DNA from 4 places in the Sphingobacterium sp. UDSM-2020 genome. Region 4 is predicted to be linked to each of the others. Evidence: riboswitches for the same ligand, from Rfam matches in the RefSeq annotation. Region 4 holds a riboswitch; each other region holds the start of a gene.

Evidence for each region. A riboswitch is a leader RNA that binds a small molecule or an ion and turns the genes downstream of it on or off. The one in region 4 is predicted to bind S-adenosylmethionine.
Region 1: linked by a shared signal. The riboswitch ahead of JAZ75_RS14000 (hypothetical protein) and the one ahead of metE (5-methyltetrahydropteroyltriglutamate--homocysteine S-methyltransferase) in region 4 are both predicted to bind S-adenosylmethionine.
Region 2: linked by a shared signal. The riboswitch ahead of metF (methylenetetrahydrofolate reductase [NAD(P)H]) and the one ahead of metE (5-methyltetrahydropteroyltriglutamate--homocysteine S-methyltransferase) in region 4 are both predicted to bind S-adenosylmethionine.
Region 3: linked by a shared signal. The riboswitch ahead of JAZ75_RS20940 (O-acetylhomoserine aminocarboxypropyltransferase/cysteine synthase family protein) and the one ahead of metE (5-methyltetrahydropteroyltriglutamate--homocysteine S-methyltransferase) in region 4 are both predicted to bind S-adenosylmethionine.

What each region holds. Positions count from the first base shown of each region.
Region 1 is NZ_CP066166.1:3,328,036-3,335,708, forward strand. Features, by position in the region: gene JAZ75_RS13995 (S9 family peptidase) at 1-974, opposite strand, end outside; gene JAZ75_RS14000 (hypothetical protein) at 1,294-1,557, opposite strand; SAM-I-IV-variant riboswitch at 1,593-1,686, opposite strand; gene JAZ75_RS14005 (DUF6266 family protein) at 2,208-2,837, shown strand; gene creD (cell envelope integrity protein CreD) at 2,928-4,370, opposite strand; gene JAZ75_RS14015 (Coq4 family protein) at 4,381-4,884, opposite strand; gene JAZ75_RS14020 (winged helix-turn-helix domain-containing protein) at 4,935-5,237, opposite strand; gene JAZ75_RS14025 (hypothetical protein) at 5,237-5,854, opposite strand; tRNA gene JAZ75_RS14030 (tRNA-Leu) at 6,013-6,094, shown strand; gene JAZ75_RS14035 (trigger factor) at 6,172-7,497, shown strand.
Region 2 is NZ_CP066166.1:2,158,967-2,166,639, reverse strand. Features, by position in the region: gene JAZ75_RS09245 (protein O-mannosyl-transferase family) at 1-1,240, opposite strand, end outside; gene metF (methylenetetrahydrofolate reductase [NAD(P)H]) at 1,407-2,363, opposite strand; SAM riboswitch class I at 2,424-2,529, opposite strand; gene rimM (ribosome maturation factor RimM) at 2,696-3,223, opposite strand; gene JAZ75_RS09230 (30S ribosomal protein S16) at 3,357-3,878, opposite strand; gene JAZ75_RS09225 (UvrD-helicase domain-containing protein) at 4,227-7,598, shown strand; gene JAZ75_RS09220 (PD-(D/E)XK nuclease family protein) at 7,602-7,673, shown strand, end outside.
Region 3 is NZ_CP066166.1:4,960,714-4,968,386, reverse strand. Features, by position in the region: gene JAZ75_RS20960 (DUF5606 domain-containing protein) at 1-51, opposite strand, end outside; gene JAZ75_RS20955 (peptidylprolyl isomerase) at 75-533, opposite strand; gene radC (RadC family protein) at 722-1,411, shown strand; gene JAZ75_RS20945 (homoserine dehydrogenase) at 2,007-3,188, opposite strand; gene JAZ75_RS20940 (O-acetylhomoserine aminocarboxypropyltransferase/cysteine synthase family protein) at 3,228-4,535, opposite strand; SAM riboswitch class I at 4,764-4,878, opposite strand; gene JAZ75_RS20935 (prephenate dehydrogenase) at 5,282-6,124, opposite strand; gene JAZ75_RS20930 (pyridoxal phosphate-dependent aminotransferase) at 6,137-7,306, opposite strand; gene JAZ75_RS20925 (ABC transporter ATP-binding protein) at 7,499-7,673, shown strand, end outside.
Region 4 is NZ_CP066166.1:1,091,953-1,099,625, forward strand. Features, by position in the region: gene JAZ75_RS04665 (sensor histidine kinase) at 1-129, shown strand, start outside; gene JAZ75_RS04670 (response regulator transcription factor) at 189-878, shown strand; gene JAZ75_RS04675 (phosphatase PAP2 family protein) at 940-1,707, shown strand; SAM riboswitch class I at 1,783-1,887, shown strand; gene metE (5-methyltetrahydropteroyltriglutamate--homocysteine S-methyltransferase) at 2,044-4,356, shown strand; gene JAZ75_RS04685 (RteC domain-containing protein) at 4,743-5,588, shown strand; gene JAZ75_RS04690 (helix-turn-helix domain-containing protein) at 5,839-6,192, shown strand; gene JAZ75_RS04695 (helix-turn-helix domain-containing protein) at 6,204-6,497, shown strand; gene JAZ75_RS04700 (DUF3945 domain-containing protein) at 6,596-7,673, shown strand, end outside.

The DNA.
Region 1 (7,673 bases), 2.2 Mb from region 4:
TTTAAACGCTGAGATGATGCTTTATCGAAAATAATGATATCATTTTTATCGGCTTCGTAACCATCTTTTTTCATACTTAGCCAAGTTAACTTAGTTCCATCTGGACTGTAAGTCGGGTTGGTATCATAGCCATTCATACCCTCAGTCAGATTTGTTGTTTGCTTAGAAGTAAGATCATAGCGGTAGATATCCGTATTTGTACTCACGGCATACTCTGTTCCAAACCTTTTTTTACTGACATATAGCACAGCTTTACTATCTGGTGTCCACTCAAAATCTTCAGAACCGCCAAATGGCATTTGAGGGCTATAGAAAGGCTCATCCTGCAATAAATCAATTGCTTCGCCAATCTTACCGTTGTTATAGCTGGCTACAAATGGATGATTGAATTTTCCATTATTGAACGTGTCCCAATGACGGTAGTCAAGATTGTCAAAAACATAAGCGTCAGATTTTGGTAAATCAGGATATTTGTCGGTACTGTGATATTTTTTGATTAAAACTGCTTTGCTAAATAAAATATATTGACCATTTGGAGATAGCTTTACATTTTCTAGATCAGTTTCGCTGTGTGTCAATTGTATAGCTTCACCTTTATATCTATTCTTTTTCCAAAGTTGCCCTTTGAACAAGTAAATGATATCGCCATTTTCTGTAATCTGTACGACAGACTCACCGCCCTTTTCACTTGTTAGAGGAGCTGTGTTACCTGTTTCTAGGGATAATGTGTAAAGGTTTTTTTCCGAACTGTTTGTTTCTATAGCATAATTAGAGACACCATATACTAAAGTTTTTCCATCTGTTGAAATTCCTTCTCCAGAAACACGGCCTAATTTCCAAAGTGTCTGCGGATCTAATGGTGCTTTTGCGGTGTTTTCCATATTAAGAACCATTTTGGTTTCTTTGTTTTCCTGAGCTATTGATGCCGAAGCGCATAATAAAATGGAAAGCGTTATTAAAGATTTTTTTTTCATAAAGAATACGAATATGAACAGGCAAGATACAAAATCTAAGATCATTTAACATATTAAATAAAGTATTGGAGAAAGAAAACAAGGTGAAGGAATTGTTCAGAATGACGCGATATCACTTTGTGTTAAACTATTGAAGGGAATTGGAGAAATTATAAAATACTATCTTAGCGCATTAAAAAAAGCATAGCATTGATATTAGTGACTGAAAATTATATAGAATTAGTTGGATAAAAAAAGCTTCACTCAGTGCTCAAAAAGGAAGGGCTATTTAACCTTTTTAGCGCTGAGTGAATACGCAATTTTAAAGCTGTCTTTGCTCTTATTGGAGAATCGGGATAAGCGTATTTTCCTCTAATCTTACTGCGACATACTTTACGGAAGTAAAACCATCTTCTCTAGAAATGATGTTGGAAAGATCTAGCCCTCTTTTAGAAAAAGTACTTATGAGCGCAGTGCGGAATGTAGATTTGGAAGAACCCCAACCTTTTTCCGATACCGTATCATTGTTGAGCTGTATCAGTTCGTTGATTGAATAATAACTGAATTTTTCCAGTAAATGTTGATAAAGATTTGGTGTTGACATACAATTTAAAAATTTAAAGGATTAAACCATAAACTGTATCCAGATATTTTTGGTCGAAACCCATATTAATTTACCACCGCGGTTATGTAACTCGGTTGGTATTGCAACGTGCAATTCTGAATACTCTACAAAGTTAGTAGATTTTATTTTGTTTCAAAATTTATTTTAAAATAATTAATTCATGATGAGAATTTTATGAAGGAGATTGACGTTTTTTTTCCATTATTTAAATAATTATACACGCTATGTTTCCACAAATAGCGTGTATAATTGATAATCAATAGTAGCATTAATTGCGTATTTCCCTCCTATCCCTTCAAAAGGAGGGATCTTGACCGATCATTATGTATGTGCTGTCTCGTTATACAAACTGATGTGATATGAGTGTTACACTCTTAGATATTGTAATACTCTTACTAGTAAAATACGGTTACATAACTATATATCTCATTACTATATTTAGAGATATATTAGAGTCATTATAGAGGGTTTCTAGAGGGTTTATAGAGGTAAAGCACTATAAAACCTCTATTTAACCTCTTTATAACTTCTATATTATCACTTTAATTATTATATTAGAACAGCATGATATATAGATGTAATCTTAGTAGGTCATGCATCTTAACCAATTTCCAATATAACCTAGTAATATGGCAATATTAAAAGCAGGAATAAATGGACCCTTTTCGGGTAAAGTCGGAAACGTAGTAGGGTATCAGTTAAATGGACAATCCGTTATCCGCTCTCTACCATTTGTTATAAAAAGAGCTCCAAGTAAGTTAACGATCATTAATCGCATGCGGATGAAGGTCGTATCCCAATTTTTGACATATGTTAAAAAACCGATTGCGTTTGGTTATAAAAATATAGCCCCTAAAGGTAGCCGTGTTGGGGCTTTTCAATCAGCTCAATCCTATTTATTCAATAATGCGATCGATTATGATGCAGACAACATGCCCTATATTAATCCTGAAAAAGTATTAGTTTTCCGAGGAGATATGACACCACCGCTGCTTATTAAGGTAGAGCGGAAGGATAATAAACTTCATGTCGAATGGAATAAGGATGCATGTAAAGGTTATTCAGCTGCGGTGGTTGTCCTGGCATATGTTATAGAAAAGTACGCTGCTTTGAACGAGGGTGCGGCGATCTCAAACGAAGGCAAAATGGTATGGGAACATCAGCTGTTCAATAGCGATGAACAAGTACATATCTATGTCGGTTTCTACGATATGCTTAATGATGAGTTTTCAGATTCTGTATATGGGGGGTGTGTATAAATTTAATAAGATATACCATATCTTATTATTTTCTTTTAAGGAGTATCAAGATATATGTTAAATATATCTTGATACCTTCTGTTGCCAATCTCATCGTTTATCGTATTGATACCAATTGATCTTTGTGGATATGCGCATTAAAATTGCCAATATGATAAATATACCTATTGTACCCACTATGAGTGAATAATCACGTAATTGCATTAAGATAAATATGAAACTATAGAAAATGGAAAGTATTCCAGAAAAGATAAGTGCAGACCTGCTATCATTGGTAATAGATTTAATGAATGAAGCGATAAGAATAATAGTAGCTAATGCGGCTAGTAGGTAAGCGAGGTTGAAACCCAGATGCTCACTAATGGAAAGAAGCAGTGAGTAAAAGAGTACCATAGCAAAACCAATCAGCATATACTGTATAAGATGTATGCGTTGTTTTTTTATAATTTCTGTGAAAAACAGTGCTGCAAATGTTAGAATAATAATCAAAATTCCATATTTGGCTACACGGGTAGTTTTTTGATAATTATTGACTTCCTCTAAGAAGTTGATTTGAATCATATCTTTTTCTGTCGCTATACTGCTCTCAGTGGTAGTGATAGGTTCGACAGTACTGCTATATCCTTCACTGACGGCATTACTGATTTCATAATTGTTTTTAATTTCATACAGTTTCTCTGCTTCACCAACCCATTGTTGCGAAAATTTACGGTTGAAACTTGGAATATTCCAGGTTGCCTCAAAATTGTTCCCTGTTATATTTCGGTCATCGGCTAAAACGGCACCGTTAAAACTTGGATTAGCCCAATTTCCCTGGGTATGGATCTTAGTCTGTTTTGCCAATGGAAGGAAGTTAATGGATTGCGAACCTCTTACATTAAATTTAATTTGAAAATTACCTAAGGTTGTTTTTGTTTGAGAAAGATCGATGGCTGCAATCATGTTATTCTCAAAAGGATTTAGAGCAGACATATTAGGTTCGAAGTCAATTTTCGTTTGATTGAAAACCAAACTTGGAGATGCTCCAAGCCCTTTAAGATCACTTAAACCAATCAGTATTTTGGCATTTTTCCATTCTAGTTCCTGACCGCTCAAGTCTATTTTGTTAAAATCGATCGCATCAAAGGAACCTTTTAAATCAAGTTGGGCATTGTAGACGACGCTTTTATAAATACCTCTTTTAAGCGATTCTGGTGAAATCACACTATTAATGTCCAATGATTTTGGCATTAGGTAAACGTATTGTGTTATGTAGGTATTCTTAGTGGAGATGATGTTCTTATCCGTAGTTACAATTTCTTTTACAACCTGATAGGGGATGGCAATAATAGGGCCTGATATCACCTGTTGACCAGCCCATTTAAATGCAATTTCACTGCTTACTTCTGACTGTCTATTTTTTCTTTCTTCAATAAGATCCTTCACCCAGAATAATGGGATTAGCAGTAATAGAACCAGTACAACAATGGTACTCAGTTTGGCGAAAATAGATGAACCAATACGTTCTAAGAGGGGTGTTTTATTTGTTTCCATGATTTTAAATTTATAATGCTGTTAAATTATGATGGTTAAGGTGTGTTTTTAAATTAAAAGATAAGCTGTTTTTGATTTCAGCTAAAGGAATTTTCAATAATGCCTTAAAATCCAGATCATAGAATTTTTGCATAGAATTTCCTTTTGCTAATGCTCTGAAGTACGTTTTTAGATATTCGGGATATATACAGGTCCCTATTCCAATCATGGCAAATTGGTATAAACTTATCTTTCCATTGCCAAGTAATAGATACTGCATAGCAACTTCGTCCTGTATTTCTGTGCCGCACTCTGTGATGACATGAAACACATCGTGATTCTCTAGTTTTGGGATAACATCAAAACCTTTCTCTTGATAGAATATACCTATATGATATCCCAAAGAGTCTTTCGGGAATTTTAGGAAATCTTCTTTACTGATTTTCCAAGCTGATTTATTTTGCTTAAATAACTCTGTGTAAATCTTTTGACTGGAGTTGTACAAAGCGAGCATTATGGTTAATCGTATTTTCATGTTTTTTATTTTAAAAGTACTTTGAAATTCAAAGTAAATGGATAAAAAAATTATTTGTATTGTTGTTTGATCAATTTTTCAAGAGCCTTTAAATGTTCTTCGAAAGCCCTTTCACCTTCGGTTGTTCTTCTATATCGTGTATTTGGTTTTCTGTCGACAAAGGTTTTAAAAACTTCGATGTATTTTTCCTTTTCCAATGTTTTCAAATTAGAAGCCAGATTTCCATCAGTGACATCCAGTATGGATTTTAATGAATTAAAATCATATTCGTCATTAGCCATCAATACGCTCATGATCTGTAAGCGGACTTTATTTTCAAATACTTTATTATACTGTGTTAAGTCTAAATTCACTATTCGTATTTTTTATGAACGATTACTCCATATATGATATGTAGAACTCCAAATCCCAATGCCCAAAAAATAATTCCATTGCCTGGAAAAAGCAAAGCTAATAGTCCTAAGACAATTTCTAAAATTCCAAGACCTTTTATTTCACTAAATGTATAATGACTACCGGCTGTAAGTGCCAGACCGTAAAAAATCAATAGGATAGAGGATACCACCGCATAGTTTTCTTTAAAGATAGCTATGATGGCAAATAGGCCTCCAGTACAAAGCGGAACTGCCATTGCAAACAATAAAGCCCGGCTTGTGGTATTCCATATATTTTGGCGGTTAGCTTTAGCTTTTTTTATGGCCATGTAGACTCCTGTAAAGATAGAGGCTATTAAAACGAGTATAGCTGTTGTTAGAAGTTTCATGATAATCAATGGTTCATTGACATAATGATCCCGATAACCCATTTGACTATCAAAGCCATAAACTTCATAGTAGGCATATGCTGCTCCTAGTAGTGCATATGTACCAATAAGAACACTTGAAATCCCGCTAATGGAAATAAATTTGCTAGATTTTTCCATTAAATTCCGAATACTTGCTATTTCTTTTACTAAATCTTCTTGTTTCATAAAAGTACTTTGTTTTTCAAAGTAAATGAATAAGAATGAATTATGCAAATTTATTTTTTACCATAAAATATAAATTAGAAAATAATGAAAATTTATTGAGAAAAGACTTGCATCATATACGTTTCGTTTCTATCTTTGTGCCAACAAGAAATCCTAATGCGGAAGTGGCGTAATTGGTAGCCGCACCAGACTTAGGATCTGGCGTCGCAAGACGTGGGGGTTCGAGTCCCTTCTTCCGCACTTGAATGTCCTCCCGAAATTAAATCATCGGGAGGATTTTTTTTTATCAAAATAATGCGTAACGGTTTAGAAAGAGTATGAACATTTCACACGAAAAAGTTGACGCGATCAACGCAGTAATTAAAGTTGATTTAGCGCCAGAAGATTATAACCCACAAGTAGACAAAGAAATCAAGGATCAAGCTAAAAAAGCTAAATTACCTGGATTCCGCCCTGGTTTAGTGCCTGCAGCACATATTAGACGTACTTATGGTAAATCAATTTTGTTGGATACAGTAAACAAAATTGTTAATGATAAAATTACAGCGTACATCGGCGAGAATAAATTAGAAGTTTTAGGTCAACCTCTTCCTATTGAAGAAACGGCTACATATAACTGGGACTATAAAGATAACTTCCAATTTAAGTATGAAATTGGTTTAGCTCCAGAATTTGTAAATCCTTTCACTAAAGAAGCTGAATTTACAGAATATGACATTAAGGCTGATGATGAAACTTTAGAATCACGTATTAAAAATTTACGTCGTAGCTATGGTAAAATGACTAACCCTGAAGTTTCTGAAGAAGGTGATGTCTTATACGCTACGTTGAAACAAGATAAAGAAGACGGTATTGAGAAAACAACTTCGGTACGTACTGATATTATCGAAGATGCAAAAATTAAAAAATCTTTAGTAGGTCTTAAACAAGATGATACGGTTAAGATTGATATTAAAAAAGCATTCAATGCTGAAGATATCTCCCGTATTTTAGGAATCACTCCTGAGGAGGTTGAAGCTTTGGACGTTACTAAATTTGAGTTAACGGTAAAAAATATCAACCGTTTAGAAGAGTCTGATTTAAATCAGGAGTTCTTCAATAAATTGTTTGCTGAAGGCGAAGTTACTGAAGAAGCTGAATTCAGAACAAAAGTAAAAGAAGAAGTTGAAAACTTATTCAAACAAAATTCTGACCAACGTTTACGTAATGATATGTATACTTTCGGTATGGAAAAAGTTGATGTAGCTTTTCCAGAAGAGTTTTTGAAAAGATGGTTAAAAGCAACGAACCCAAGTATCTCTGAAGAAGAGTTGAACGAAGGTTTTGCTGATTTCTTGAATAACTTGAAATGGACGATCATTGAGAACCGTGTTGTTACTGAAAATGGTCTTGAAGTTAAATATGATGAAGTAATCAATTTGGCAAAAGAGCGTATTTATGCGCAGATCAAAATGTACAACATCAATGAGGAGCCAAGTGATGAGCAATTATCGCAATATGCAATTCAAATGTTGCAAGATAGAGAGCAAGGAAACCGTTTGTTCGAAGAAGCAAAAGCACTTAAAGTGTTCGAATTCTTAAAAGAGCAAATTAAAATCAATAAAGAAGAGATCGAATATAGTGCATTCGAAAAATTAGCGTAAGCTATTTAACTTCTAATCATATAAAAGCCTTTCCATATTTTGGAAAGGCTTTTTTAGTTGCAATTAATGGTTTCTAAGCTTGATATATTATCAAGTGAGCCTTTGACAAGAAAGTTTTAGTATAACTACACGAGCTTTTATATAACCTTCATGTTGTTTGCACCAAAATGGTCTAT
Region 2 (7,673 bases), 1.1 Mb from region 4:
TTGCTTTTCTTCCTTCTTCAATACCTAAATAACCTTTATAAAAATATTGATGATAGGGTTTTTGACTGTAAATCCTTGGGAAAATGGTTTCTCTATCAAATTGATAACTTGCTGCTCTTTTTATTGAAGTATACTGGTGGTTGTCTTTTCTATAATCAATACGTTCATTGATACCAATCGGATTTGCATCAAAATATTGCCCTTTTATGAGTGGCTCTGATTCATACTGTTCTCTACTTAAATAACCCAAGAAAGAAAATACGTTTTCAGGATCATTATTATTTAAGGAAGGGTTAGCATTAGCCCTTAGCAATACCATAGTAAAAGAGCTATATCCTAATAAAATAAAACAAGTTGCCAAAATCGCTGTATTCAAAATAACTTTCCCTTTTCTTAAGGAGTAATATATGCCATAAATTAATGCCGATAAGATCATTATGACAAAAACGAATATGCCCGAGCCAAATCCTAATCCAAGTGTATTGACAAAAAACAAATCAAACTTGGCAGCAAATTTAATAAGGTACTGGATTATTCCCCACAGAATAATGGCCAATATTCCTAGTCCAATAAACAATGCTTTACTAATTCCCCAAAACGTTGTACGATCAGTTTTCTTAAAATAAATAATAAGTGCTATCGCTGGAATAACTAATAGATTCAATAAATGAACTCCAATTGAAAGTCCAATAATATAAGCGATGACAATAAGCCAACGATCTGCATGCGGTTTATTTGCACGGGCTTCCCATTTTAGAATTGCCCAGAATACGACTGCTGTACATAAGGATGACATCGCATAAACTTCAGATTCTACTGCTGAATACCAGAATGTATCGGAGAAACTGTAAGCTAAAGCTCCCACCATGCCTGCTCCCATTATTTTAATCAGGTGATTTTTATCATTGGATTGATGATCAGATTGGATAATTTTTCTTGCTAATGCTGTTATGGTCCAAAACAAAAACATAACTGTCAAACCACTGCATATAGCAGAACCCACATTCATCCAAAATGCAATCTGAGCTAAATTTCCTAAAGCAAAATTTGAAAATATATTCTGCAACATTAGAAACAAAGGTGCTCCAGGCTGATGAACAATCTGAAGTTTATATGCTGATGCAATAAATTCACCAGTATCCCACCAGCTTGTTGTTCGCTCTGCTGTGATAATGAAAACGGATGTTGCTATGATGGCACATAGCCAACCTAACACGTTGTTTACTTTCTTATAATCCATGAATGATTCAGGTTTAATTGATTATTTGATAAATCAAATTAATTTTCAATTAAATATAATAAAAAGAGATTTCATTTGAGGGTGATTAACTTTTTTTAACAAAAATCGAAACGCATAAAAAAGCCTGCTATAATGTGATAGCAGGCTTTTTTATACGATATAAGTCTTAGAATAACTTTTCTACAATACTTTTAGTCGGTCCAGGATTACTCATGGTATAAAAATGTAAAACTGGCGCACCAAAGTCAATTAATTCTTTACATTGTTGTACCAACCACTCTTCTCCGACTTGTCTCACGTCTGCATTATTTTTACATCCGGATACTGCTTCACTCAATTCCTCTGGAATATCCAAATGAAAAATTTTCGGAAGCGTAATCAGTTGTTTTTTTGTTGTCAATGGTTTTAAACCTGGTATAATTGGAATATGAATATCATTTTCCCTGCACTTATTGACAAACTCTTTATATTTTTCAACATTAAAGAACATTTGTGTAACAATAAACTCAGCCCCCATCTCAACCTTCTTTTTTAACCATTTAAAATCGGTATTAAAATTTGGCGCTTCGAAGTGTTTTTCAGGATATCCTGCAACGCCAATACAAAAGTTGGTCTTTTCTGAAATCGCAATATCCTCATGTAAGTACTGTCCTTGGTTCATATCGGCAACCTGCTGTAAAAGATCTGTTGCAAATGCATGACCACCTTCTGTTGGTATGAAATCAGGATCGCCTTTTCTTGCATCACCTCTCAATACGAGCACATTGTCAATACCCAAGAAGTTCAAATCTATCAAAGCATTTTCAGTTTCCTCTTTTGTGAAACCACCACAGATAAGATGTGGTACAGCATCCACTTTATACTTATTCATAATAGCGGCACAAATTGCAACAGTCCCTGGACGTTTACGATAAGCCACACGTTCTAATAAACCGCTCTCGTGCTTCTTATACATGTAGTCTTCTCTATGATAAGTCACATCGATAAAGGGAGGCTTGAATTCCATAAGTGCATCCATTGTTTTAAAAATACTTTGGATACCTTGCCCCTTAGCTGGTGGCAACAGTTCAAAAGAAAACAAAGTTTTTCCTTTGGCATTACTGATATGATCAACGATTTTCATTAATATTTTTTAAAGTGATTTTGGTTGGCTTACATCGAAATGCACAAGTGGACTTGTTTCAACTTATCTTTCCCAGCTCTGAGTTGGGGTAGAATGTAGCACCTTATAAAATAACAGGTTGCTAAGGCTTCATTGGGTCTATTCCCTCGGCCTTTCTCTATAAGCATCGGCTAATATCGGCAATAGAAATTTATAATCAAAATAATATTAAGGTCATGCCTAAAAAAATGCCCCAATAAAACGTTTATTAAAATGGATTTCTTTAAATAAAAAAGAGTTACTGCATATAACTACAGTAACTCCTTTTTATTAATCTGTATATCGTGAAGACTTTAAATCTCCTTATATAGCTCAACCAATCCATCTGGTAAATCAACCTCTAAAACTTTATCCTCTGAATCAATTCCTAGCATAAGATCGTCATTTAATGGGAACATCAATTCTTTTCCATTAAAGTCTACTGTTGCTATAAATTGCTGAGGCATTTCCTGTACATGTTTAATCTCTCCTAATTCTCCATGAACTTCATCAATCACCAAGTATCCAATTAAATCCGTATATCTAAAATCATCAGGATCACGCTCTGGCATTTTATCATTTGGAAGGTATATTTTCTTACGCACTAAAGGTTGTGCTTTATCAATATGATCGACGTCTTCTAAATTTAAATAGGCTGTACTATTTGATTGGTATTTGATATTGTCGACAAAGTAAGGCACTAATTTTTTATTCACTTCAGCAAATAAAACATCAAAGTCTAAATCTTGATAATCTTCAAATTCAAAAAAAAGCTGAAGCTCACCTTTTAATCCACGTGTTTTGCTAATATAACCGATGTAAAAACTTTCTTCTATGGTCATGTTCTAATTTGAAAGTGCAAATTTAAAAATATAAATATATAAATACAGTACTTCGTAGGTATAGCAACTACATTCTTAAAAAAAAGCCGGATCAAAATTGAACCGGCTTTCTTGATACTGTATGAAAGAAAAATTAACCTTCAGTTTCTTCTGCAGCAGGAGCTTCAGTTTCTTCAGCAGGAGTTTCTTCTACAACTGGCGCATTTTTAGCGGCAATAGCAGCAGCTTTTTCTTCTTTTTTCTTAGCTTCAGCAGCTAATGCAATTTTCTTAGCTTCAGCTTTAGTAGTTGCTAAACCGTCTTTTTTACCAGCAGTTCTTGCATCATTAGCTTCAGTCCAAGCTACAAATTTAGCTTCAGCAGCTGCTTCATCAAATGCACCTTTTTTAACACCGCCTAATAAGTGTTTTTTGTATAAAACACCTTTATCCGAAAGGATAGTACGAGCTGTGTCAGTAGGTTGTGCACCATTATTCATCCAATCCAAAGCTTTGTCAAAATCCAAAACGATAGTCGCTGGATTTGTGTTTGGGTTGTAAGAACCAATACGTTCGATGAATTTACCATCACGTGGAGCACGTGCATCTGCTACTACTAGGTGGTAAAAAGGACGTCCTTTTTTACCATGTCTTTGCAATCTGATTTTAGTTGCCATGTTTTTGTGTTATTTATGTATTCAACATATCCCCCGTGCTACATGCAAGAGGGGACGCAAAGATACAAAGGATTATTGGAAGTTAAAAACTAAAAATAGAAGTCAACTTCCACAGAATAAGAAAGATGACAAATAAGCGTCATTATATACCATTATGGCCAAATTATTTCATGCACACCGTCTTAGTCTTACAACGAAACAAATCATAGATGCCATCTGGATGATACAAATTTATATAGGGAATTAATTTGTAATTTTGCCTTATTTCTAAAGGCTCCGTACGCATTAGCAATTTTGTCTATTCAAATTAATAAGCGTATTTTCATCCTTCCAAATCAAATTGAATTCATGTCATCGATAGCGCCATTAAAAATATTAAAAGCCTCAGCTGGTTCAGGCAAAACATTCAGCTTAACTGTCCATTACCTGACTTTATTACTTTCAAAAGAAAACAGTTATCGTGAAATATTGGCCGTCACTTTTACTAATAAGGCGACCGCTGAGATGAAGGAAAGGATCTTATCTGTTCTAAAAGGATTAGCACAAGGTGACCAAAGCCGAAAAATCGATGATTATAGACGTTTATTGTTGACCCAATTTCCATATTGGAGTACGACTTCAATTCAAGAAAAAGCACATCGTGTTTATCGTAAAATCTTACATGATTATAGCCATTTTACCATCAGTACCATTGATGGTTTTTCGCAAAAAGTGATTCGAAGCTTTACTTACGAACTCAATTTAGATGCTGCTTACAAGATTGAAATGAATACAAGTAAGGTGCGGCAGGACCTTACTGTCATGTTAAATCAACTTCTGGATCAACGCCCTGATTTATTGGAATGGATTATTGAATATGCGGAAAAGAAAATTTTAAATAATGAAAACTGGAACTATCGTCGTGAATTAACCAATCTGGCGAATGAGATATTTTCTGAAAACTTTAAAGAGTTTGACAAACACCTCCTATCGCAAGATTCGGATAAAGTGTTCAATACCTTAAATAAAGAAATTGAAAACTTTACAAAAATATTCCTAGAAGCAGTTCATGAGGAAATAAAAAGTTTTGCAAATACTTTTAAGGCATTAAATATGGATTCTGCTGACTTAAAAGGAAAAAGTAGAAATCCGATTTACTCGCTTTCTAATTCAAAGAACAACGTATTCAAACAAAGTACTTCTAAACTACAGGAGATCATTGGTAAATATGTAGAGCTCCTAGATAAGGAAGATGCATTTTTAGATGGCAAAAAAGAAGTTAATTACGGACTACAGCAGGCACTTTTACCTATCTTAAAAAATTTCAAAATATTACAGGATAAATTAAGTACTTATATCACATATGAGGCATTCCAAAAGAATTTCTACTACCTCCGTCTTTTAAAAGAAATGAGTGATTTGTTAGCGCAATGGCGAAAGGAAAATAATGCACAATTAATTTCCGATGCGCAGATCCAATTGAATAAGCTTGGGCTAGATCAACATGGAGATCCTACTTTTATTTGGGAAAAGATTGGAAATCGCTATCAGTATTTCTTGTTCGATGAGTTTCAGGACACTTCCCGCATTCAGTGGAAAAATTACAGTCCTTTATTGATTAATGCCCTTGGGAATGCATCGGGAGAATTATCCGAGCATTTAATCGTTGGTGATGTTAAACAAAGTATCTACCGTTGGAGAAATGGAGATTGGCGAATACTATTGGAACAGGCTGAAAAACAAGTAGCAGATGCCTTTCATATTTCAAACGAGCAGGAATTACAGGAACTTGTTGAGAATGGCTCGCTGGATGTAAACTATAGAAGTCTTCCAAATATTATTCATTTCAATAATTACCTATTTGAGACAGTACCTGATCATATCCAACAGTTACTTAATGAACATATTGCTACTAATCTTACTACGGAAGGACAAACATGGTGGCAGGAAATGGGATATGACCACATGATTAATAAAGCCTACGATGGTGCGTCACAAAAGGTTCCAGAAGCAAAGGTCTTAGATGAATCACAAAAGGGTTCTATTACCATCAAATATTTTGATGTAGAAAATAACGTGAGAAGAAACTCACAAGTTGAAAGTCTTACTGTATCTTCCTTATGTGAACAGATTGAAGAATGGATTACTTCGGGCAGATACCAAGCTAATCAAATCGGAATCCTTGTACGATCGAATAAACAGGCGCGATTGATTATCCACGAATTAATGAATTATAGAAATGAAAAACAGTTACATTTTGAAGTTATCTCTGGAGACGCACTGGCATTAGAGGCTAACGAAGGTATTCAGCTGTTGATCGAAACATTAAAAGCATTTGTTTTTAATACGGATAAGCACATTTTATATAAAGCTAAAATCACACATCTTTATCATATTATTCAAAAAGAGCAAAATTTCAATGCCGAAGTCTGGTTGAAATTTAAGGAAAATGATGTTCTTAATTTAAATGAGGACCTCCCTAAGGATCTGATTGAAAATTGGGAAAATTGGCAAAAATTACCCTTAGTTCACCTCGTTGAAAAACTTATAGAAGTTTATGGTTTAACCTCATTACACAACCCACATTTGCCTTATATTCTTGCATTCAAAGATATGATCGCTAATTTTTCTGCAAATGGGGAACGCGGAATTAACCAGTTCTTAACCTTTTGGGATGAAGATGGGGTGAAGGCGGTACTTCCTTCTTCGGGCAAAGTGGATGCCATTGAGGTAACCACTGTACATAAATCTAAAGGTTTAGCTTACGATGTCGTTATGATTCCTTTCTGCAGTTGGACACTAGATGGTATGACCAACGGAAACTTCTGGATCGATACGGAAGGTACAGCTCTTGAAATTATTGGAAAGGCGCCCATAAAATATACCTCTTCTTTAGGGCAATCAACACTCTATCAAAAATATTATGAAGAGATGGTTTTCAATTATATGGATGCCCTTAATACATTTTATGTGGCGACAACCCGAGCAATAGAACATCTTTATATATCGGCTCCTGCTTTTAAGCAAATCGTTGACAAAAAAACGGGAGAGATAATGGGAATGGATGTAAAAAATGATTTAATCAGTGATATTGTTTATCAAGTGCTTGACAGCAATAATGGAGCCTTTACACTTACCGACAACGAATTGCATATCGACCATGTTATTCGTAGAGAAAAAAGCACTAAGATTGAAGTTGGCAAAATTGCCTTACAGCAATACCCGATTTCAAAAGAATTGGATAAAGCCTTTGATAAATCATCACAACGCACTATCACCAGTATCCTGCTATTGGATAAAGCGTCCCAATATGGTGTAATGGCTCACGAAATTATGTCGATCATAACTTCTGAAGACGAAATTGATGGTATTATAAATCAATATATTTCTGAAGGAATATTTACACCTTCAGAAAAGTCAGCGATTTTACATGAAGTCAACCAAATTTGGCAACACCAACAGATTAATAAATGGTTAACTGGGAATTTCAAAATTTGGAATGAATCGGCTATTATTACTGCTAAAGGAGAAACATTACGTCCTGATAAAGTTTTCACAAGTGAAGAAGAGACAATCGTATTAGACTTTAAATTTACACAGAGCGAAGCGCTGTCACATCAGAAGCAAGTCAAACAATATGTCAAAACTTTGGAAGAATTGGGGTATAAAAATGTGAAAGGATTTTTATTTTACGCCAAGTCAAATGATTTAGTAGAGGTTATCATACAAGCAAAAAACTAAGAAATGAATCCATTTTTAAAAGACGTCGCTATCGATTTGAAAAATCGTTTTGGAGAAGATCTACACGAAACTGCT
Region 3 (7,673 bases), 2.2 Mb from region 4:
TTTGAACAATCCTGGTTTTCCTGTTACAGAAACTAATGCTCTTAAATTCATAATACACTTTTTCTTGTTGAGAACTAGTCTTCGATAACTTCAATACTTAAAATACGGTCACCTTGACGGATATCATCTACAATATCAACGTTTTCAATAACTTTTCCAAAACAAGTATGATTTCTATCCAAATGAGCAGTGTTGTTACGGCTGTGGCAGATAAAAAATTGAGATCCACCAGTGTTACGGCCTGCATGTGCCATTGATAATACGCCTCTATCATGGTATTGGTTTTCACCGGTTAACTCACAGTCGATTTTGTAACCTGGGCCACCTGTTCCAGGCATACCAGAAGCACCTTCACGTGAATTTGGACATCCACCTTGAATAACAAAGTCAGGTAGCACACGGTGGAAACTTAATCCATCGTAATATCCTTCTTTAGCTAATTTGATGAAATTTGCAACGGTATTTGGAGCATCTGCTGTATAAAATTGTACAGTCATGTCGCCCTTTTCTGTTTTAATAATCGCTTTACTCATTTTATTAAAATAAATGTTCAATTACAAATATAAGATTTCAAAACGATTTGAAAAAAAGAAAGCACGCTCATGTCTGCTTTGAAATGATAAAATTTATTTAAATAATTGATACTAATTATTTTAAGTTTTTAAATTTATGATTAAATTAGTAGATTATATAAACCTATTTTACACCTTATTATTGTGATATGAGCAAACTGGTCATTCGGGATTGGGCGGAGGCAGATCGTCCTAGAGAGAAATTATTGGAGCAAGGTCGTCGTTCACTTTCTGATGCAGAGTTGCTTGCTATTCTAATTGGTTCGGGCTCAAGGCAAGAAACTGCAGTTGAATTGTGCAGACGTATTTTATCCAGTGTTCAAAACAATCTGGATAGTCTTTCCAAAATGGAAGTATTGCGGCTTTGTGAGTTTAAAGGTATAGGTGAAGCTAAAGCGATTACGATTGTCGCCGCACTTGAACTAGGACGTAGACGCAAGGAATCTGAATATATTGAAAAACCTTTGTTAAATAGTAGTCTGCGGGTCTATGAATATTTTCGGTACCAGTTACAAGATCTTCCTCACGAAGAATTTTGGGTTTTGTATTTAAATACAGCTTGTAAAGTGTTGGATAAACAATTAATAGGCCGTGGAGGCAATGATTTTACTCCAGTTGATGTTCGCATTATTCTACGAAATGCTCTTAATTGTAAAGCTCATTCTATGATATTAATTCATAATCATCCATCGGGTTCACGTGAAGCAAGTAAAGCGGATAAAATTCTGACAAAAAAGATTGCGGAGGCTTCGAGAATAATGGATATCCGGGTTAATGATCACATTATTTTTACAGACAATGGGTATTATAGTTTTCGTGATGAAGGTCTTTTAGAATGAGCTATGATTGGCGGGAGGATGATATTAGATATGGAAACACTAAGGCATAAAGGGAAGTTTCACTTCCCCTTTATGCCCTTAATCGTTAAATTTTCTTTTTTGTCTTCTATATAGAATATAGATTATTGCCAATAAAGCAACAACCGCAAGAATTATATAACTAGAATTCGAGTGTTCTTGTGCATTAATTGTATTGGTATCTGCAAAAACCAAGTTGCCTACCATTATCAGTAGAATTGTTAACCACTTAGCCATAATTTATAATATTTTTAGTAACATCACAATATAGTGATATTAACGATATTAAGCAAATTTTCTGCCACATATTTATTATAGTTCTAAATATGCTATTTTTTAACAAAAAATAGCAGTTTAAATGGTTTTGAACCTGATTATGTGGTAAGTAATGTCACTAATTAAAGATCTGAATTGTTAAATATAAGTCATGATTTGTAGTAGCTGCAGCACGGGGTTTATAGAAGTGAATTGGGTTGATGATAAATAAAAAAACGTTGAACCTACAAGTAGATCCAACGTTTTTCACTTGTGATTAGCAAGTGTTAGGGTTGGTTGGTATTCGGTACTTTTTATTAATTTAGGCAATTTCAGCTATAAAATTTCCTGTTTTGTTTATTTCAGATTTAAGATCTGTGATTTTCTTCAAATTTAATGTTCCAATAACGTACTTAAAATCAGGAGCATAATATCTTTCAATAATTTTTGTGAAACCTAATTTTTCAACTAGGCTGTCATCTTCATATCTCAAGTACACCTTGATTTCATGATCGGTACTGTATGATAATGCATCTGTATTTAAATGCTTCTTGTACTCATATCTGTAGTCATAACGTAGCGCTGTAATATCAGATAATACTGCAGATCCGGTAGGATGACCTCCAGCACCTTTACCGTAGAAAAATTGTTCATCTGCAAATGCTGCTTTTACTAGGACGCCGTTATTTTCATTTTCAACATTGAATAAAATGTTTTCCGAACTGATAAACTTAGGAATAACATAAAGAACCACTTTATTTTGATCTATTTCTCGGGCAGTAGGGATCAATTTGATCTTGAAATTTTTCTCTTTTGCAAAGCGAATATCTTGTGCTCCTAATTTATCAATACCGATATTGAAAACATCGTCAGGATTTACATTGATACCATAAGCATGAGCAGCGACGATCGTTAATTTATATTTAGGGTCAAAACCACCGACATCTAAGGTAGGATCAGTTTCAGCAAAACCTAGGTCCTGCGCTTCTTTTAACGCATCTGCATAAGGTTGATTTTCATTGAAGACTTTAGACAATATAAAATTAGAGGAGCCATTAAAAATACCGGTCACGGCATGTAATAATTCATTGTCATAATACTCTTCTAAATTGCGGATAATTGGAATACTTCCGCATACTGCACCTTCATATAGTAGACTTGTTCCGTATTCTTGTTGTATTGCCGCTAATTCTTCTAAATGCGTGGCTATCATTTTCTTATTTGCAGAAACAACGTTTTTTCCAGATTTTAATGCACGAACAGTCAGTGCGTAAGCCGCATCAGCATCATCGATCAATTCTACTACGGTATTGATTTCAGGGTCACCAAGAATAGCCTCAGCATCTGTTGTGAATAATTCAGCAGGTAATGATCTTTTTTTGTCAGCGTTCTTGATGACAAATTTTTTAATTTCTAAATTTAAGTTTTTAGTCTTGATAATGTCGTACAATCCTTGTCCTACAACCCCAAATCCAAACATTCCAATCGTTAATTTCTTACTCATAGTTTTTTTTACGCTTTTATATAATAGTGCTATCTGAAATTATTTAATTTTATCGAAGGCCTGTTGTAAATCTGCTTTGATATCGTCAATATGTTCGATACCGACAGATAGGCGTAATAATCCTACAAATACACCTGCAGCTTTTTGAGCTTCTTCACTCAGTTGTTGATGTGTAGTCGCCGCAGGGTGTATGATCAATGATTTCGTATCACCCACATTTGCGAGATGACTTATTAGCTCTAAGCTATCGATAAAAGCATCGGCTTTTGTCACGTCACCTTTTATTTGAAATGAAAGAACAGCACCATATCCATTTTTTAAATATTTTTGCGCATTTGCATAGCTAGGAGAGCTTTTTAACCCTGGATAATTCACTTTTTCCACTTGCGGATGGGCTTCTAACCATTTCGCAATTTCTAATGTGTTGTCTACATGACGCTGAACACGAAGTGATAATGTTTCTAGGCCCTGGATTAATTGGAATGAATTGAAGGGTGAAATAGCTGGTCCAAAATCACGTAGTCCTTCAACACGTGCGCGGATTGCAAATTGAATGTTTCCAAATGGGCCATTAACGCCAAAAACATCTGAAAAAACTAATCCATGGTATCCTTCTGAAGGTTCAGAAAACTGTTTGAATTTACCATTTCCCCAGTTGTAAGTACCACCATCTACGATGACACCACCAATACTTGTACCGTGACCACCAATCCATTTTGTTGCAGACTCTACAACTACAGAAGCGCCGTGTTCAAGAGGTTTAAATAGATATCCACCAGCTCCAAAAGTATTGTCTACGATAAGTGGTAAGTCATGTTTTCTAGCAACAGCTGCTATCTTATCAAAATCTGGAATATCGTAACTTGGGTTTCCAATTGTTTCTAGGTATAAAGCTTTTGTGTTTTCATCGATTAGTGATTCAAACTCCTCGGCAGTTGTTTCTTTAGTAAAACGTACTTCAATACCAATTCTTTTAAATGCTACTTTAAATTGATTATATGTACCACCGTATACATTACTGCTGGAAACAAAATTTTCACCAGCTTCTACGATATTATTTAATGCAATGAATTGTGCAGCCTGTCCAGAAGCGACTGCTACAGCGGCGATACCGCCTTCCAATGCAGCAATACGTTTCTCAAATACATCTGTTGTTGGATTCATCAGACGTGTATAGATGTTTCCAAATTGTTTTAAAGCAAATAAGTTCGCTCCATGTTCTGCATTTTCAAATACGTATGAACTGGTTTGGTATATAGGTACTGCACGCGCTCCAGTTGTTGGATCGGCAACTTGACCAGCATGCACTTGAAGTGTTTCGAATTTTAAATTTTTATTTGTAGACATTGTAGTTATAATTAATTAGTTGAAGATTCGTTAATAAAAAATAGGGGTGAGATTGTGCACATGGATATGTACTTGAAATCAATAAATTTTAAAAAAGATTGATTAACAAGAAAACGTAAACATGTGCAAAAGCATTCGCATCTGTTTTGATGGAATATTTGTATCTGTTACGTTGGTGCTAGAATTTACCTTCTTGTTTTGTTGTAATGTTATTATCATTTGTCGTTTCATTTATATCCTCCAAAGCAATATTACTTTGGACAGGAATTGGCACCTTTTCAAACGTATTTTGAAGGTTGCCAGTGGGTCATTGAGCCAGTCTCTCGCCACTTCTTTATAAATCAAGACCTGATTAAGAGGTGTTGATTAGATGTATTTCTATTTGAACTACGATGCAAATATATGCCTTGCTTTTTACAAACCAAAATATTTTATGCTATTTCTTAGAAAATACTTCTAATTCTACTCGTAATTGATCGTAAACTCTCACTATTATGTAAGTATTGGTAGTTGATGGGGCAGCATTTATTTATTCCGATATGTTTATACGTCGTGGATGAAATCCATATCAGTAATTGAAAGCAATATAACTGAAATATACGGTGTTAAACAGACAACAGCAGATCGATGATCCTGTGATCTTTTTTTATAAAAAAGAAAATAGGAACCTTGCGAGTTCCTATGCTTTCTTCTAATTACTTTGTATGAAACAATAATTCGCCTTTGCCGGTTGGAGCAAGTGGGTTTTATTTAATAATACGTTTAATCTTATTTGATTTTTTAATTAATTTGTGTAATTGAGTGTAATTTTCATCTTGGATGGCATCTTTTAAAGCCTGCAGCTGCTTGATGTTTTCCTCTAACACTTCGAGTACATTAACTCTGTTTTGTTTGAAAATAGGTGTCCACATATCCGGTGAGCTTTTTGCTAAGCGTACCGTTGATTCAAAACCAGATCCTGCCAATTCAAATATTCGACCCTGCGATTTCTCTTTCTCTAAAACAGTTAGCGCTAGAGCAAAAGAAGTCAGGTGAGAAATATGGGAAACATAGGCTGTGTGTGTATCATGCTCCTCTGCAGTCATAAATGACGTCCGCATTTCCAGTTGTTCGGTAATGGAATCTGTTAATTCGAACGCATCTTCATCAGATTTAAATGCCTCAACGTAAACCATCATTTTATCTTTAAACAAATTTGGTAATGCTGCTTCGGGGCCTGAATATTCGGTACCAGCCATTGGATGGGCGGCAACATAGCGGCCACGATTAGGGTGTTCCGAGATTAACTGTAAAATATTTAGTTTGGTAGAGCCCATGTCAATGATGACTTGATCTTTTACGAGGTCCAATAATTTGGGCGCTAATGTGATTATCGCATCAACTGGAGCTGTGAGAATGATCACTTTACATTTTTCTAAAGCTTCCTCTAATGTTGCCTTTTGATCAATGAAGCCTATTTGCAATGCTTTCGTTAGATTAGCATCGCTTTTGTCAACACCAAAAACCTGATCACAGAATTTTTTTTCTTTTAGTTTCATGGCGACGGAGCCACCAATTAAACCGACGCCAATAATGGCTATATTCATCATGTTATTTCAATCTTAATTCGTTTGTTTTGCTTGTTCTATTCTAGCAATTGCTTCTTTTAATACTTCAACTGAGGCACATAAACTTATTCTAATATAGGTGTTTCCAGCACTTCCGAATATACCTCCGGGAGTAATAAAGACACGTGATAGATCTAATACCTCATCACTTAACGTGTAGCCTGATTCGTAATTATCTGGAATTTTGGCCCACACAAATAAACCGACCTGATTCTTTTTATATGTACAGCCCAACAGGTTCATGATTTCGAAAACCAACTGTCTTCTTTCGTGATAGATTGCATTTAAATCTTGATACCATGTTTGATCCAACTGCAATGCCTTGGCCGCTGCTAATTGAGCTGGTAAGAACATTCCCGAATCCATGTTGCTTTTAAAACGTAATACTTCATTGATCCGTGCCTCTGCACCCACTAACATACCGATTCGCCATCCGGCCATATTGGAGGATTTGCTTAATGAATTAAGTTCCAAGGCAACATCTTTTGCACCTTCAATAGACATAATGCTTTTAGGGCTGTCTGTCAAGATAAAACTATAAGGATTGTCGTGGCAGATTAAAATATGGTTTGCCTTTGCAAAAGCAATCAATTCAAGATAAAATCCTTCGTTTGCACTCGAACCAGTTGGCATATGCGGGTAGTTGATCCACATTAATTTTACTTTTGATAAATCGTTTTCAGAAAGCTTTTTAAGATTAGGTAACCAATCTGTTTCTTCAGATAAATCATAGGTAATTGCCGTGGCTCCACTTAGCCGTACTGCTGCCGCATACGCTGGATATCCCGGATTTGGTATTAAAACCTCATCACCTTCTTGTAAGTAAGTCATGCAAATGTGAACAATACCTTCCTTAGAGCCTATTAAAGGTAAAATTTCTGTATTTGGATTGAATGTTGCCTGATAATAACGTTGATACCAATCTGCAATTGCTTGCCTCAAAATAGGTGAACCTTTATAGTTCTGATAGCCATGTACATTGGTTTTAGCCGCTTCTGTCGTCAAGGTCTGAATAACTTCAGGGTGAGGAGGTAAGTCGGGGCTTCCGATGCCTAAATTAATCACGCGAGCACCTGCTTTATTGAGCTCATCAATCTCTCTTAATTTTTTTGAGAAATAATATTCTTCGGTTTGTTGCAACCTTTTGGCAACTTCTATTTGCATTATGTTCTGGTATTTTACAATTTACAAGGACTAAATTAGGCTTTTTCTATTAAAATAATAGTATAATGTCGTTTAAATTGGTGTTTATTGAATTAAATTTTTAATATCATCCAAGTGCAAGATTTCATTCCTTTAAAGTATTCCTTATATATTGCGCGTAATTTTAGTATTTTTGCTACCTTAATATCATAAATGAAAACATACTTTAGATTACTTTCTTTTGCCAAACCCATTGAGAAATATGCTATTCCGTATATTATCTGTACATTAATTACAGTTGTATTCAGTACGTTAAACTTGGCTATGTTGGCTCCTTTGCTAAATACCATATTTAGTACGAATGAACCTGCTACTCAGGTGATTTTGG
Region 4 (7,673 bases):
GTAAAAGGTTTTGGATTGGGACTATCATATGTTTATGATATTATTAAAAGAATGAATGGTAAAATTCAAGTAAAAAGCGATAAAGATAAGGGAACGCAGTTTGACATCCTATTACCCATAAAAAATTAAATTTAAAACGATATTAATTTCGTATATTATCATCAATATTCGAACAAAACCATAAGAATATGCAGAAGATATTATTAGCAGAAGACGATCCAAACTTAGGAGATTTATTAAAAGATTATTTAGAGCTTAAAGGAAAATTTGATGTCACCTTATGTACAGATGGTGAAGAAGCTGTCAATCAATTTCGCAAGAGCAGTTATGATCTTTGCATCTTAGACGTCATGATGCCCAAGAAAGATGGCTTTACAGTAGGCCGAGAAATCAGGAAAATAAATACAACAACCCCCATCATATTTGCTACTGCAAAAGGTATGATGGAAGATAAAACAGAAGCATTTGAACTTGGTGGCGATGATTATATCACAAAACCATTTCGAGTGGAAGAATTGCTCCTTCGCATAAATGCATTGCTTAAGCGTGTTGTAAGAGAGAAAGATGATCAGGTTGTAAGCGATAAATTTGAGATTGGAGAGTACTTCTTCGACTATACAAGTCAACAAATTGCGCATAAAGGTGTGCAACAAAAACTATCAACGAAAGAAGCGGAATTATTACGTCTACTTTGTCTAAAAAAGAATGATGTACTGACTCGAGAAGAAGCCCTTTTAAAAATTTGGCATGATGACAATTACTTTACAGGCCGGAGTATGGACGTTTTCTTAAGCAAATTGAGAAAATACCTACGAGATGATCCCAAAGTTGAAATTGTCAATGTACATGGAAAAGGCTATAAATTATTGGTTAGCTAATACACAATTACTAGAATAATAAAGAGATGTTAAAACATCTCTTTTTGTTTATCTTGCAACAATGAAACTATCAATTCGATTTTTTTTAATCCTTTCAATCTTTTGCTCTTCTACATCGCTTTATGCGCAAAAAGATACTTTACAAAATGATAATCAAGATTTTGAAACCAATGCTAAGACAATAAATTATAAGCAATTAATAGTTCCTGTGGCTTTAATGACTTACGGAGTAATCTCATTAAATAGCCCATACCTCAAACATAAGGATCAACAAATAAACAATTCAATTAATAATGATCCGTCCAAAACTTTTAAACTTGATAATGTTAGCGTTTTCATTCCTTCTGCCGCTGTCTTTGGGCTTGACTTACTCGGAATACCAAGTAAGCACAATTTAAAACAACGCTTAGTGGTAAGTTCGATTGCCCATGCAATCACCTTATCAGCAGTTTATACCATAAAAAAAACGACACCTACTTGGAGACCTGATCGCGCAGATCAAGAATCTTTTCCTTCAGGACATACTGCTGTACCTTTTACCGGTGCAGAAATTCTATGGCAAGAATATAAAGATCAATCCATTTGGTATGGTATTGCAGGCTATACAATTGCGGCGGGAACAGGTTACCTGAGAATGTATAATCATAAACATTGGTTTTCTGACGTCGCCATGGGAGCTGGTATTGGTATTATGGGAACAAAAATTGCATACTGGCTATTACCATTATTTGATAAACACTTGCAATCAAAAAAAACAAGTTACCTAACGATGGCAACACCGTTTTACAATGGAAAACAAATTGGTTTGTCTGCTAATTTCCAATTTTAAACCTTGGTTTATTATCATTTTTATATAAAAGTTACAAAATATTTGTTTTTATAAAACTAATTCCGATATTTACAGCGCTTATAGAGAAAGGCAGAGGGAATAGACCCAATGAAGCCTTAGCAACCTGTCAATTGACAAGGTGCTACATTCTACCCCATCAAAAAGTGGGAATGATAAGCTAGACACAAAATATATCTTGTGCCCTCCTCTCTAAAAGCAATCAAAAAATTTAGTAAATAGATTCAAGAATTTTTGATCGTTTTTTATTTCGAATAAAAAAAATCCTTCTAATTTCTTGCTTCGTTAAGGTTGAACAAATAAAATAATTTTATATTTATGTTACTAACGAACAACTTAGGTTACCCACGTGTAGGTGCCTTCCGCGAGTTGAAAAAGGCCAATGAAGCATATTGGGCTAAAAAAATCAGCGCGCAAGAATTATTGCAGGCTGGACTGAAAATCCGTGAAGGCAACTGGAAAACTCAAAAAGATGCTGGCATCGATTTGATTCCTTCCAATGATTTTTCATTTTATGACCAAGTTTTAGACTTGACATTAACTGTAGGTGCAATCCCTGCACAATATCAATCACTTTTAAATAACGAAGATAAAGGATACAATTTGGACCTTTACTTTGCAATGGCGCGTGGTTTCCAGCAAGATGGCGTTGACGTAACGGCAATGGAAATGACAAAATGGTTTGACACCAACTACCATTACATCGTACCTGAATTCGTGAAAAATCAAGAATTCAAATTGACTTCAGAGAAATTCTTAAATGAATATAATGAAGCAAAATCTTTAGGTATTGAAACGAAGCCTGTGTTAATTGGCCCGATCTCATACTTATTATTAGGTAAAGAAAAAGAATCTGGTTTCAACCGTATCGATTTAATCGATAAGTTGGTTCCTGTATATGAAGAAATCTTAACTAAATTGGCTACCGCTGGTGCAAAATATGTACAAATTGATGAGCCATTTTTAGCTTTAGATATTGATGATGCAACACGTGCTCTATACACGCGTGTATTTACTAAATTAGCTGCTGCTGCTAAAGACATCAAAATTATTGTAACGACTTATTTCGAGGCTTTACGTGACAACGAAGAAACAGCTATAAACTTACCAGTTTACGCAGTTCATGTTGATTTAGTAAGAGGTGAAAACCAACTCGACACTATATTAGCCAAAGTTCCGGCTTCATTAACACTTTCTTTGGGTGTAGTTGAAGGTCGCAACATTTGGAAAAATGATTACGTAAAATCATTAGCACAAATCAAAAAAGCTGTTGATGCTTTAGGCAAAGACCGTGTATTAGTAGGACCTTCGAGTTCATTATTACACGTACCTTTCGATTTAGACAATGAAGATAATGAAGAGTCATTGCCTAAAGAAGTTAAAAATTGGTTGGCATTTGCTAAGCAAAAATTAGCAGAGGTAAAAGATTTAGCGATCTTAGCTGAAGGCGAAGTAGATGCAAAAACAGCTGAGCGTTTCGAAGCCAATAAGGCTGCTGCGGAAGACCGTCGTACATCTTCTTTAATCCACAAGCCTGAAGTTAAAGAACGTACAGCAAATATCACTGATGATGATGCTAAACGTACATCTACTTTCTTAGCTCGTAAAGAAGCACAACAAGCGAAATTTAATCTTCCAGCATTTCCAACAACGACAATTGGTTCATTCCCACAAACTAAAGATGTTCGTAAATGGAGAGCTGATTTGAAAAAAGGCGCAATTTCTCAAGAACAATACGATAAAGAAATCGCAGAAGAGACAGAAAGAACAATCCGTCTTCAGGAGCAATTGGATATCGATGTATTAGTTCATGGTGAATTCGAACGTAATGACATGGTTGAGTACTTCGGAGAGCAATTAGCAGGTTATGCCTTCACTAAAAACGGATGGGTTCAATCATATGGTTCACGTTGTGTAAAACCTCCAGTTATTTATGGTGATGTTTACCGTCCTGCTGATATGACCGTACGTTGGTCTTCATATGCTCAAACCCTGACAAACCGTCCAGTAAAAGGAATGTTAACGGGGCCGGTTACGATCTTACAATGGTCATTCGTACGTAACGATCAACCACGCTCTACAACAACTTACCAAATTGCATTAGCGATTTTAGATGAAGTACAAGCTTTAGAAAAAGCAGGTATTAAAATTATCCAAATCGATGAACCTGCAATTCGTGAAGGTCTGCCATTACGTAAAGCTGATCACCAACAATATTTAGATTGGGCTGTACGTTCATTCCGAGTTTCATCTTCGAATGTAGATGACGATACACAGATTCACACCCATATGTGTTACTCTGAGTTCAACGATATCATTGAAGATATTGCTGCAATGGATGCTGATGTAATTACTATCGAGACTTCACGTTCGCAAATGGAATTATTAGATGCATTTGCTGCAGATTTTAAATATCCAAACGATATTGGACCAGGTGTATATGACATTCACTCTCCTCGTGTACCGAGTACAGAAGAGATGGTTGAATTATTACGTAAAGCAAAAGCTGTAGTTCCAGCTGAGCAACTTTGGGTAAATCCTGACTGTGGTTTAAAAACACGTGCTTGGCCAGAGACTAAAGCTGCCTTAGAAGCTATGGTTGAAGCTGCTAAAATCTTGCGAGCTGAATAAGTTTAGATTTTTAGAATTATAAATATAAAAGATCCTGAAGTTAAATCACTTCAGGATCTTTTTTTTATAAAAAGATTAGTTTGACCTAAATAGGTTCATTAAGAGTAGATTACAAGAATGGAAAATGCTATCGGTAACGATTTAGTAATGGTGCTTACTGCACTTGCTTTCACTTGATTACCTTGTAAATCATTAATGCAAATGTAATAAATTAATGGGTAAAGTACATTACTGCTTTACCCATTTTTTCATCTAAGTTCTATGAAAAAATCCCCCCATAGGGTGTAATCTGTGATATTGGTTTCAAGATTATTTCCAAATTTTGGCTTATATACAATAATTGTAACTCCGAAACAAATAGTGCTAACTTTTAAAATGATTACGCTATGGAAATCGTATTGAGTAAAATATTATCGCAAATTAGGTATCAGGAAGATAAACTTTCATCTCAAATGTTGCCAACATCGGAAGAAGCATATCAAATGACCTTATTCCTTAATGAAATGTTGTGTTCCATAAAAACCCAAGTCGTACAGACTGGATTTACAGATGAACAGCAAGAGATAGAATTTTTCAAAAATATCAAACCGCAAGTTTTAGGTAAACTCATATACTATAACAAAGTATTCCGTATTGAAACAACTTGTCCGGTGAGTAATGGGGAAATACACCAAAGCTATTATGAGAACCTATTAAAATCGCTGAAATCAGAATATAAAGAGAGTATATGCAATGAAGATTTTTACAGGTACTATCGTACAGGAAGGACTGACCGAGATCATTCTTTTTTCAGGCTCGGGCAAATCAATTACCACGATGGCTTAAAGAGTGGCGTATTTGAAATCGACCTTAGTTTTTCAACATACTATGATAACAAGATAGCTCATATTATAGCGAACGAATTACTTTATACTTATATGATTGCTAAAATAAATCCTGAAGAAAATCCAGATTTGATTTTAATAAATGGAGATGCAAATAAAGATATTTCGTGGACAAATACTCAAAATGCCCTTATCGAACTTATATATGCTTTATATGCTTCAAATTCCATTGCTTATGGAAAAATAGGTATTAGAAAATTAGCTTTGATTTTCCAGGTGTTATTCCGAACGCCCTTAAACGATATACATCATTCTTTCCATAGAATGAAAACAAGAGCAGGTTCTCGAACGGCATTTTTAGATCAGCTCAAAATATCCCTTGAAGAGTATATGGACAAAGACCTTTAGTTGTTTCATTACAGTTTTTAAGAGCAGAACATTTTTTGTACTGCTCTTTTATTTGCCCATAAATGCCAATTGGCAAATGTCAGTAAAACTCCATTAAGAAATATCTTAAATGCTCCAAAACCCTTATTAAACAAGGGTTTCTCATAATTGTAAAAATTTTCAAAAAACCGCCTAACCAATTGGCGAGGGTTGGCGGACAAACACTGCCACCTTTGAGAATTTTGCATTGTAAACATTAAGGAGCAATGCGATGAAAATAATCACAATCGAAGAAGAAGCGTGGCAACAGCTCAACAGCCGTATTAATGCCATTGCTGATTACCTGAAAAGATTAGACAACACAAGCTATGATGACTTGTGGCTTAACAATCACGAGGTATGCCAATACCTGCACATCAGTGAAAAAACTCTATGGCGTATGCGGACCAAAGGCGAGATAGCATACTCGAAAATCTACGGTCAATATTTCTACACTATTGGAGCCATTAAGGATATGCTCAATGCCAATGCTATACAAAGCAGTGATGAATTTGTACAGGAATTAATGGCAAAAGGCAAAAGCTATATGGAAAAAGGCAGAAGACTAAAATCCGACAAACCCTAAAAAGTGTGGCTATGAATATTGATAGAATGGAATTTATAGCGTGGATGGAACGCTTAATGGGTCGCCTTGATATGCTGGGCGATAATATAGATGAACTGCAAAGGAAACGCAACAGCATAGACGGCGAAGAATTATTGGATAATCAAGACTTATTGCAAATGCTGAAAATCAGCAACCGCTCCCTGCAACGGTATCGCTCCATTGGCAAGCTACCCTATTATACGATAAGCGGAAAACTGTATTACAAGTTGTCCGATGTGCATCAGTTCATAAGAGAGAGCTTTAACCCTCCTCCTAAGAAATGAAAGCCAATGAACGCCAAATACTGCCTTTGAGTGCCACATCGGGCGAGGCAGTGAACGCTTATTTTACTTTCGGCGATGAACTTTAAATTTTTCAGATTATGACCGAAGAAACAACAAACAAACAGGAAATGCCCGAACAACTATCGGACATATTATTGGTGCTGGATAAAGATAAAATGAAAATCCAAGCAGTAAAGAGCATTGACAAAAACGGGAAAATGGAAACTGTTGACCCCACAAAAAAGAACCAAAATCAGTTTATGCGTGTGGACAAGCACGGCGATTTCTTTTCAAATTTCTTCTCCAACTTTATCAGCCAACTGAAAAACCCGACCAACTTTTCATTTTTCAAAGTACCCGAACCTATCGCCGTAGAAAAGGCAAAGGAAATGCAGAAACAAGTTGACAAGCCTACACCGGAGGGCGAAAAAGTGATGAAAGAACACGAAATAAAAACCGACACACAAGAGAATAATAAACAAGAAAATAAAAATGATATGGCAACAGCACAAACAACACCGGAAACAAGCGAATACCGCTATAAGCCGGAGCAGATTGATTGGGACACAATGAAAAATCTCGGATTGAGCAAGGAATACCTCGAAAAAAGAAACCTGCTCGACCCTTTGTTACGAGGTTTTAAAACCAACGAACTTGTACCAGTAGGCATTAACCTCGGAGGTTCTATCCTCCGCACAGATGCCCGTCTGTCTTTACAGCAGGGCGAAGGCGGAAATGTTATCGTGGCAATACACGGTATCAAAAAAGAACCTAATCTGCACTTTGAGTTCTTCGGACATAAGTTTACGGATGAAGACAAGAAAAACCTGCTCGAAACAGGCAATATGGGGCGTGTGGTTAATCTAATCAATTCTAAAACAGGAGAACTGATGCCATCCATTATCAGTGTGGACCAGCTGACCAATGAGCTTATTGCACTAAAGACAGATTTCATAAAAATTCCTGACGAAATTAAGGGCGTAAAGCTGAATGAAAAGCAAAAGCAAACCTTAATGGAGGGTAAGCCGCTTCAGTTAGACGGAATGATTTCTAAAAAGGGAACTGAATTTTCGGCAACCGTACAGTTCAATGCAGACAAGCGCTATGTTGAATTTATGTTTGACAGAAGCAACTCTAATCAGCAAGCACAAAGCAGGGGGCAGAATAACCAACAAA